Regions from separate parts of the Streptomyces sp. NBC_01508 genome, predicted to be linked through region 2. Evidence: riboswitches for the same ligand, from Rfam matches in the RefSeq annotation. Region 2 holds a riboswitch; the other holds the start of a gene.
The links. A riboswitch is a leader RNA that binds a small molecule or an ion and turns the genes downstream of it on or off. The one in region 2 is predicted to bind glycine.
Positions count from the first base shown of each region.

Region 1: linked by a shared signal. The riboswitch ahead of gcvT (glycine cleavage system aminomethyltransferase GcvT) and the one ahead of gcvP (aminomethyl-transferring glycine dehydrogenase) in region 2 are both predicted to bind glycine.

Region 1 is NZ_CP109419.1:2,248,998-2,254,080, forward strand. Features, by position in the region: gene OG700_RS10090 (enhanced serine sensitivity protein SseB C-terminal domain-containing protein) at 291-1,085, opposite strand; gene OG700_RS10095 (enhanced serine sensitivity protein SseB) at 1,219-1,968, opposite strand; gene OG700_RS10100 (AAA family ATPase) at 2,127-2,795, opposite strand; glycine riboswitch at 2,998-3,095, shown strand; gene gcvT (glycine cleavage system aminomethyltransferase GcvT) at 3,254-4,417, shown strand; gene gcvH (glycine cleavage system protein GcvH) at 4,509-4,886, shown strand; gene glyA (serine hydroxymethyltransferase) at 4,903-5,083, shown strand, end outside.
Region 2 is NZ_CP109419.1:7,351,613-7,356,695, reverse strand. Features, by position in the region: gene OG700_RS33945 (DUF5999 family protein) at 1-9, shown strand, start outside; gene gcvP (aminomethyl-transferring glycine dehydrogenase) at 186-3,071, opposite strand; glycine riboswitch at 3,251-3,348, opposite strand; gene OG700_RS33935 (PRC-barrel domain-containing protein) at 3,461-3,865, shown strand; gene OG700_RS33930 (DNA polymerase IV) at 3,912-5,083, opposite strand, start outside.

The DNA.
Region 1 (5,083 bases), 5.1 Mb from region 2:
CCCGTCAAGGGCTTCCCGGCGAGCGATGCCGGACTGCTCGCACGGAGGACCGACGGTCCCCGCTGCGGGGAGTCTTCATGTCCGTAGTGATCACCCGCCAGAGGGCAAGGGGAATGTTTGCTCAAACGTGATGGAGTCAGACACCCGCCGTTATCCGGACGTTGTGATCGCCTGAGCGGAACGGAGGGCCGTTTTCGCTACGTTTCGGTACGGCTCGCGATGTCCGGGGATCGTACCGCCACGGGCGCCCCGTACTGGTCAGTACCGCTCGATGCGCCCGGGGAGGCGGGTCAGTAGGCGCGCGGCGCGGCCGGCGGGTAGCCGTAACCGGACGCGGCCTGCGGCGCCCCGTGGGCCTCCCGGTCGTAGAACGGCCGCGAGTTGGCCCGCAGCCACATCGTGACCGGGTCGTACTCGTCGGACATCGCGACGGTCGACACCGGCAGCCCTTCGGGGACCGCGCCGATCGACTGCCGCATCATCGCGTGCACCGCGTCGACGGACGCCGGGCTCGTGTCGTACAGATCCAGGCCGATGGTGAGATACGGCGCGCCCAGCGCGGGGTGGACCCACGCGCGGCGCAACGACCGTACGGCGGGGGTGCGGTGGGCGTTCTGTGTGAGCAGCGCGTAGAACTGCGGGATCTCCACGGCCGGTTCGGACAGCCGCAGCGGTCCGGCCGGCATCCGGTCGAGACCGGTGGCGATCCGGCGCAGATCGAGCCACGGGATGCCGACGCCGCCGCCCGGGGCGTGCGGGTTCAGCCAGATTCCCCAGCGTTCGGGGTAGAGGGCGCGGGCGATGTCGCGGCCGGCCACCACCTCGTGCGCGCGGTTCCAGCCACTGACGGACAGTTCCTGGGCGGAGGTGACGCAGGGCGCGTAACCGAGGCCGTCGACCTCCATGTTCCCGTACTGCGCGTCGGGCGAGCCCGCGCGGCCGTGCCAGAGCAGCATCCACACCTGGCCCGCCGTGCCGTCGGCGAGTGCCTGGAGCAGCGCCTCGTAGGCGTCGTAGCGTCCTGGCGTCACCTGGCGCAGCATGTGCTCGACCTGCCCCGTCGCCGCGGTGCCTGACGCGCTCACTCTTGGTCCCGCCCCTCGTCGATCCACTCTTCGCCACCGGCCTCCCCCGCTTCGGGCCGGTACCGGCCAGGCCATCAAACCAGCTTAGACCGGCGGGTCATGGCCGGATCCTGGGTCGGTCCACGACGGCGTGTTACGCCGGCGGCCCGGCCGGCCGCTGGTAGAAGGGCCGCACCCGCTCCAGCATCCAGGTGCCGACCGGGTCCTGGGTGGCGTCCAGCAGAACGAGATTGACCGGCCAGCCGACCTGGACCCGGCCGAGCGCCCTGCCGAGCGCGTCCATCGGCGCGTTGCGTTCGGCGGCCTCCCAGGAGGAGAGCCGCACGCCGACGAAGAGCACCGGGGACTCGCCCTCGATGCTCGCCAGACCGCGGCGCGCGGTGAGGACGACGCCGGACGCCTCGAACTCCTCGGCCGCCGCGTTGAGGAAGTCGACGGGGTCCTCCTGCCAGTCGGGCTCGAAGAGCCGCACCCGCCCGCCGCTCGCGGGGCCGTCCAGCGGCGTACGGCCCACCCGGCACAGCTCCGCGACGGCGAGCGGCGGCAGCGGCGCGCCGACCATGCCGCCGGGGTTCACGGCGATACCGAGGCGCGGCGGCAGACCGCGGGCGAACTCGCGGGCCGGGGCGACGGTGAAGGGCATGTGGGCCCCGACGCACTGGAGGAACTGCTGCTCGGAGCTGAAGACGGGGACGTACGGCGCGCCCTCGATCTCCATGGTCGGCAGATCGAGTCCGGGGCTGTCGGGTCCGCCGCCGTTGGGCAGCGGCACCCAGACCTGGCTGCGGCCGAGCACCTCGACGAGCCGCCCACCGGCCGACGCGTTCCCGAGCGAGGCGGCGAGCACCTCTTCCAACTCGTTGCCCGGCCATGCTGTGTTCACTGAACTCTCTCCCGCTTGTCCGCCCGTGCGTGCTGTCCGCCGCGGAAACCCTAGCGCCGGTGGGTGGTGTGTCCTCAATCGCCGGACGGGGCCGCTCATGCGGCCCGTCCGGCGATTGAGGGCAGGCGTCGGCCCGGCCCGGCCGGCGCCGGATTCGGTCACGGGAAGTCGATCGCGAGCAGCGCGCCCGCCGCGTCGCGGTCCAGCAGGACCGCCGACGCGCAGCCCGCCGGGAGCCGCCCCTCCTCCGCGTCCGCGACAAGCCGGCCCACCGCGCGCCGGTGGCGCGCGAAGGCGTAGCCGGACACCCCGCGCCCGCGCTCACGCTGGCCCGCGCGGGCGGTCTTCGGGGTCACGTCGAGCAGCACGAGATGGAGCCGTCTGCCGCGCCTGCGCGCCTCGCGCGCCAGCCAGCGCCGTACCCACGCCTGGGTGCCGCAGTCGTGCACGACGACGCTCTCGCCGGAGCGCAGCGCACGCCGCAGCCCGGCGTAGTGCGCGAGGCGTACGAGGGGCCGGTAGACGGCGTACGGCAGCCGCGCGGGCAGCCGGCGCGCCCAGCGGTCGCGGGTGTCCTGCGAGTCGATCCCCCGGCCGGCGGCGGCCCGGCCGATCAGTGTGGACTTCCCGCTGCCCGGCAGGCCGGAGACGACGACCAGGTCGCCGTCGCCGAACGCCAGGCGCCGGGGCCCCCGGCTCGCCCGTTCCCGCAGGTCGCGGATGACCGGCGGGACCGCCGCCAGGGCCTGGCGGGGGACCGCTGCCGGCCGGGCGGGCACCCCCGCGGTGGTCGCGTACGCACCTGCGCGGGACCGCTGCAACGTCATCGCCCTCCCCCTGTCGGGTCCATCGCCGTAGCCGATGACCCTCACCCATGAAGTGTAAAGAACCGGTAATACGGCACAAGCGTTTTGCTGATCACGGCCCTGTCGGCCCGTCCGGGAGGCCGGGGGGACCTCTCCACCGCCCTCCCTCCCCACGGAGGCCGACGCGTGCGATGATGTGCGCGCCAACTCCATACCGGCCGTTCGAGTCCGCGCGGGAGAGTCCTGGTCACCATGGGTGCCGGGCGCCGAAGGAGCAAGTTCCTCCCTTGAATCTCTCAGGCCCAGTACCGCGCGGACGAGGCAGATCTGAAAAGCGAATCGCCGTCAGGCGGTTCCACCCAAGGTGCAAGTCACGACCTCCGTATGCGTGTGTGTACGTACGGTCGTGATGAACCTCTCAGGTTCCGATGACAGATGGGGAGGATTGTCCTCTCTGTCATGCCCTGGGAGCCACACCTATGAGCAATACGTCTCACACCCCCGCCCCCGAAGCGGCCGGTCCCGACGCCCCGCGCCGTACCGCGCTCGACGCCACGCACCGCTCGCTGGGCGCCACGATGACCGACTTCGCCGGCTGGGACATGCCGCTGCGCTACGCCGGCGAGCGCGCGGAACACCTCGCCGTCCGTACGAAGGCCGGGCTCTTCGACCTCTCCCACATGGGTGAGATCACCGTCACCGGCACGCAGGCGGCCGAGGCGCTGGACTACGCGCTGGTCGGCAACATCGGCTCCCTCGCCGTGGGCCGCGCCCGCTACACCATGATCTGCCAGGAGGACGGCGGGATCCTGGACGACCTGATCGTGTACCGCCTCGACACCCACGGCGCCCCCGAGTTCATGGTCGTGGCGAACGCGTCCAACGCCCAGGTGGTGCTGGACGAGCTGACCGGCCGCGCCGCGGACTTCGACGTCGAGGTGCGCGACGACCGCGACGCGTACGCGCTGCTCGCCGTCCAGGGCCCGGAGTCGCCCGGCATCCTCGGCTCGCTGACCGACGCCGATCTGGCCGGGCTCAAGTACTACGCCGGGCTGCCCGGCACCGTCGCCGGGGTGCCCGCGCTGATCGCCCGTACCGGCTACACGGGTGAGGACGGCTTCGAGCTGTTCGTGGCGCCCCGGTACGCGGAAGGGCTGTGGCGGGCCCTGATGACCGCGGGCGCGTCCGCCGGACTCGTACCGGCCGGGCTCTCGTGCCGCGACACTCTCCGTATGGAGGCGGGGATGCCGCTGTACGGGCAGGAGCTGACCACCGGTCTCACGCCCTTCGACGCGGGTCTCGGCAGGGTCGTCAAGTTCGAGAAGGAGGGCTACTTCGTGGGCCGTACGGCGCTGGAGGCGGCGGCCGGGCGCGCCGAGAGCGCGCCGCCGCGCAAGCTGGTCGGGCTGATCGCCGAGGGCCGCCGGGTGCCGCGCGCCGGGTACCCGGTGGTGGCCGGCGGTCAGGTGGTGGGTCAGGTCACCTCGGGCGCGCCGTCGCCGACGCTGGGCCGGCCGATCGCCATGGCCTATGTGGACGCGTCGCACGCCGCGGCGGGCACGGCGGGCGTCGGGGTCGACATCCGGGGCTCGATCGAGCCGTACGACGTCGTCGCGCTGCCCTTCTACAAGCGGCGGAAGTAACTCCCCGGTACCGCGCAGGTACCGCGTCCGTATCTCACTGGGCAAGACACGTGTTCACCACCACTCCCCCGCGTACAGGAGAATTCACGACATGAGCAACCCCCAGCAGCTGCGCTACAGCAAGGAGCACGAGTGGCTGTCGACCACCGATGACGGTGTGTCGACGGTCGGCATCACGGAGTACGCGGCGAACGCCCTCGGCGACGTCGTGTACGCCCAGCTCCCCGCGGTCGGTGACACGGTGACCGCGGGCGAGACCTGCGGCGAGCTGGAGTCGACCAAGTCGGTCAGCGACCTGTACTCCCCCGTGACGGGTGAGGTCATCGAGGCGAATCAGGACGTCGTGGACGACCCCTCGCTGGTGAACTCCGCACCCTTCGAGGGCGGCTGGCTGTTCAAGGTACGCGTCGCGGAGGAGCCGAAGGACCTGCTCTCCGCCGACGAGTACACCGAATTCTCCGGCAACTGACACCCCAGGGACTGTGATGTCTTCGAAGTCGCTCCTCAACTCCTCTCTCCACGAGCTCGACCCCGACGTCGCCGCCGCCGTCGACGCCGAACTCCACCGCCAGCAGTCGACGCTCGAAATGATCGCGTCGGAGAACTTCGCCCCGGTCGCCGTCATGGAGGCGCAGGGCTCCGTCCTCACCAACAAGTACGCCGAGG
Region 2 (5,083 bases):
GCGGCCTGACGCCGTCCGTACGAAGGGGGCCGGCCCGGAGAGTTCACTCCGCACCGGCCCCGACGCATAGGTGCCGTACGTGCCGCTGTTGCCGTACGCGCCGTACGTGTCCCGCCCCGAACCGAGCCGGCCCGGGTACGCCGTCCGTCCGCGCACCGTCCGGCCCGGCGGCCGTACGCAGTCCGTCAGTTGTCGTACTCGTCCAGCGGCGGGCACGAGCACACGAGATTGCGGTCGCCGAACGCCCCGTCGATCCGGCGGACCGGCGGCCAGTACTTGTCGGCCGCCGAGACCCCGGCCGGGAAGACGGCCTCCTGACGGCTGTACGCGTGCTCCCACTCCCCGCCCAGCGCGGCGGCCGTGTGCGGGGCGTTGCGCAGCGGATTGTCGTCGGCCGGCCAATGACCGGACGCGACCTTCTCGATCTCGGCACGGATCGCGATCATCGTCTCGCAGAACCGGTCCAGTTCGGCCAGATCCTCGCTCTCGGTGGGCTCGATCATCAGCGTGCCGGCCACCGGGAACGACATCGTCGGCGCGTGGAACCCGTAGTCGATGAGCCGCTTGGCGATGTCGTCCACGCTGACGCCGGTCGCCTTCGACAGCGGACGCAGGTCCACGATGCACTCGTGGGCCACGAGCCCGTGCGGACCCGCGTACAGGACCGGGAAGTGCGGCTCCAGACGCTTGGCGATGTAGTTGGCGGCCAGGACGGCGACCTGTGTGGCGCGCTTCAGGCCCTCGCCGCCCATCAGCCGGACGTAGGCCCAGGAGATCGGCAGGATCCCCGCCGAGCCCCACGGAGCCGCGGAGATCGGCCCGACGCCCGTCGCGGGTCCCGCGGCGGGCTGGAGCGGGTGGTTGGGCAGGTACGGGGCGAGGTGGGCGCGTACGCCGACCGGGCCGACACCGGGACCGCCGCCGCCGTGCGGGATGCAGAAGGTCTTGTGCAGGTTCAGGTGCGACACGTCCGAGCCGAACCGGCCCGGCTTCGCCAGCCCCACCAGCGCGTTGAGGTTCGCGCCGTCGACGTACACCTGACCGCCGGCGTCGTGCACGGCCGCGCAGATGTCGGTGATGTGCTCCTCGAACACGCCGTGCGTGGACGGGTAGGTGACCATCAGGACGGCCAGTTCGTCGCCGTACCGCTCGATCTTGGCGTGCAGGTCCTCGACGTCGACGTCGCCGTCCTCGCGGGTCTTCACGACCACGACCTTCATGCCCGCCATGACCGCGCTCGCGGCGTTCGTACCGTGCGCGGACGACGGGATGAGGCAGACGGTGCGGCCGGTGTCGCCGTTGGCGCGGTGGTACGCCCGTACGGCCAGCAGCCCCGCCAGTTCGCCCTGGGAGCCCGCGTTGGGCTGGAGGGACACCGCGTCGTAGCCGGTGACCTCCGCCAGACGCTCCTCCAGCTCACGGATCAGCGTGAGATAGCCCCCGGCCTGATCGGCCGGCGCGAAGGGGTGCAGCGCGGCGAACTCCGGCCAGGTCACCGGCTCCATCTCGGTGGTCGCGTTGAGCTTCATGGTGCAGGAGCCGAGGGGGATCATGCCGCGGTCCAGCGCGTAGTCCCGGTCGGCGAGCCTGCGCAGATAGCGCAGCATCGCGGTCTCCGAGCGGTGCTGGTGGAAGACCGGGTGCGTGAGGTAGTCGTCGGTGCGCAGCAGGGTGTCCGGGAGCGCGTCACGGGACGCGGCGTCCAGAGTCTCGATGTCGCCCTTGACGCCGAAGGCGGTCCATACGGCGGCGAGTTGGGCCCGCCCGGTGGTCTCGTCGCAGGCGAGCGAGACGAGGTCGGCGTCGACGAGGCGGAGGTTGACCCCGCCCTCGCGGGCGGCGGCCACCACGTCGGCGGCCCGGCCCGGGACCCGTACCGTCAGCGTGTCGAAGTAGGCGTCGTGCACGACCTCGACGCCGCCGGCGCGCAGGCCGTCGGCGAGGACGGTCGCGTAGCGGTGGGTGCGCTCGGCGATCGCGCGCAGCCCGTCGGGGCCGTGGTAGACGGCGTACATTCCGGCCATCACGGCGAGCAGCACCTGGGCGGTGCAGATGTTGCTGGTGGCCTTCTCGCGCCGGATGTGCTGCTCGCGGGTCTGCAATGCCAGCCGGTACGCCTTGTTGCCGTCGGCGTCCACGGAGACCCCGACGAGCCGGCCGGGCAGGCTGCGGGCGAACTTCTCACGTACGGCCATGAATCCGGCGTGCGGTCCGCCGAAGCCCATGGGGACGCCGAACCGCTGGGTGGTGCCGACGGCGATGTCCGCGCCCAGCTCGCCGGGTGAGGTGAGCAGCGTGAGGGCCAGCAGGTCGGCGGCGACGGTGACGACGGCGCCGAGTTCGTGCGCCTGGTCGATGACGGGCTTGATGTCCCGTACGGCACCGGAGGCGCCGGGGTACTGGACGAGCACGCCGAAGACACCGCGCTCGGCGGCCTCGGCCGGAATCCCGTCGGCCAGGTCGGCGACGACGACGTCGACGCCGGCCGGCTCGGCCCGGGTGCGGATCACGGCGACGGTCTGCGGCAGCGCGTCGGCGTCGACCAGGAAGACGCCGCCCTTCACCTTGCCGACCCGGCGGGCGAGCGCCATGGCCTCGGCGGCGGCCGTGCCCTCGTCCAGCAGGGAGGCGCCGGACGTCGGCAGACCGGTCAGATCGGCCACGACGGTCTGGAAGTTGAGCAGCGCCTCCAGACGGCCCTGGGAGATCTCGGGCTGGTACGGCGTGTACGCGGTGTACCAGGCCGGGTTCTCCATCACGTTCCGCAGGATCACCGGCGGCGTGAACGTGCCGTAGTAGCCCAGACCGATCATCGGGGCGAGCACCTGGTTGCGGTCGGCGAGCGACCGCAGCTCGGCCAGCACCTCGGCCTCCGTGCGCGCGGCGGGCAGCCGCAGGGCCTCGGTGCTCTTGATCACGTCGGGCACCGCGGCGGCGGTCAGCTCGTCGAGCGAGCCGTAGCCGACCTGCGCGAGCATCTTCGCCTGCGCGGCGGCGTCGGGGCCGACATGGCGCCGCTCGAAGGGGGTGCCTCGCTCCAGCTGGGAGAGCGGCGTGCGGTGGGCTGTCATAACGGGAGGCCTCCTGGTCTGGCGCGACCTGCGAGGGGCACCGATACACGGGTGCCCGGACGGCCTCCCCCTCTGTCACATCAACCTGAGAGTTTCACCGGTCCACCGCGAGGCGGGCCGACTTTCACCGTCGGTGAGAGCCGATGCCGTCCGACACCTGCTCTGCTTTCCAGAGTGACCTCGTCCATGCGGTACGGGGGCCTGAGAGTTTCCGGGGAGGATTTGCTCCTTCGGCGCCTCCGGCAGACTCACCGGACGGCTCTCCCGCACGGGGTCGACAGCCACTGGCCAGCCTACCAGCGAGGTCTCGCCATGGAGTTCGAGTGGCCGATACCCCGGATGTGCCCTTTCGTAGGGTGAGGGAGCATGTGCGACCAGTTGGAGGGACCGTGCAGACCGACATCGATCCGCGCAGCCTGATCGGCCGCAAGGCGTACGACCGCGACGGGCACAAGATCGGCACCGTCGACGAGGTGTATCTGGACGATGCCACGGGCGTGCCGGAGTGGGCGGCGGTACGGACCGGGCTGTTCAGCCGGGACGCGTTCGTGCCTCTGGCCCCCAGCACCTACCGCAACGAGTCCCTGCACGTCCCGTACGAGCGGGGCCTGATCAAGGACGCCCCCGACTTCGGTGTCGGCCGCCATCTCTCCCCCGACCAGGAGATCCAGCTCTACCACCACTACCAACTGGCCCTCCCGGCGCCGGCGGCCCCGGAGCGCCCGCCCCACCCGGCCGACCGCGACTTCGGCCACGTGGCTGGCCACGACAATTCAGGCCCGTCCAGCGACTGAGGACGAACCGGCCGCCGGACGGACCCGGCGCTCCCGACCCGGCCCCTCACGAGGACGACGGCCCCACCAGAGGCACCAAAGGCAGCGGCTCCGAAAGCTCCAGGTCGGGATCGTCCGTACGGAACGTCCGCACCCGCCCCGGGACCACCGACGTGGGCTCCTCGAACCGTACGGTGACCCGCCCCACCCCGCTGCCCTGCACCCACCCCGCGCCGAACTCGGCATGGCGCACGTCGTGCCCGGCGGGCCAGTGCCGCTCGACAACGGCGGCGTCGTCGGACTCCGGCAGCGGCTCCTCCGACGCCTCGGCGGCCTCGGGCTCGGGAACGACGCCCCCGCCGTCCGCGTCCGCTTGCGCTTCCGCCGCCGCCTGCGCGAACAGATCCTCCTGCGTGTAGTCGGTCAGCCCCGTCACCCCCACCCCCAGCAGCCGCACCCCTCCGGTGGTGTCCAGGGACTCCAGCAGCCTCCCCGCGGCCTCTCGCACCACGCCGGGGTCGTCCGTGGGCCCGCGCAGCGTCTCGGAGCGGGTGAGTGTCGAGAAGTCGTACCGCCGCACCTTGAGGACGATGGTCCGGCCCGAGTGCCCGGACTGCCGGAGCCGCTGGACACACCGCTCGGCCAGCCGGTCCACCTCCGTCCTGACCCGCACGCGGTCGTGCAGGTCGACGTCGAAGGTGTCCTCGACGGAGACGGACTTGGTCTCGCGCTCGGCCACCACCGGCCGGTCGTCGTGCCCCGACGCCATCCGGTAGAGCGACGTGCCGTGCGCCTTACCGACGAGCCGCACCAGCTCGTCCTCGCCGGCCTCCGTCAGATCGGCGATGGTGGTCATCCCTGCCCGGCGCAGATGCTCGCCGGTGGCCGGCCCCACGCCGGGCAGCGTCCGTACGGTCATCGGCCCCAGCAGCTCGCGCTCCGTGCCCGGCTCCATGAGCACCAGGCCGTCGGGTTTGGCCTGCTCGGAGGCGATCTTGGCAAGCATCTTGGACCCGGCGAGACCCACCGAGCCGGTCAGGCCGGTCACCGCTCTGATGTCGCGGCGCAGCCGCTCACCCGTCGCCCGCGCGGAGACCGAGTCACGAGCCGAGCCGCCCGCCTCCAGATCGACGAACGCCTCGTCGAGACTCAGCGGCTCCACCAGCGGCGACAGCCGGCCGAGCAAGTCCATCACCTGCTCGCTGACCGTGCGGTAGAGGGTGAAGCGCGGCACCAGAT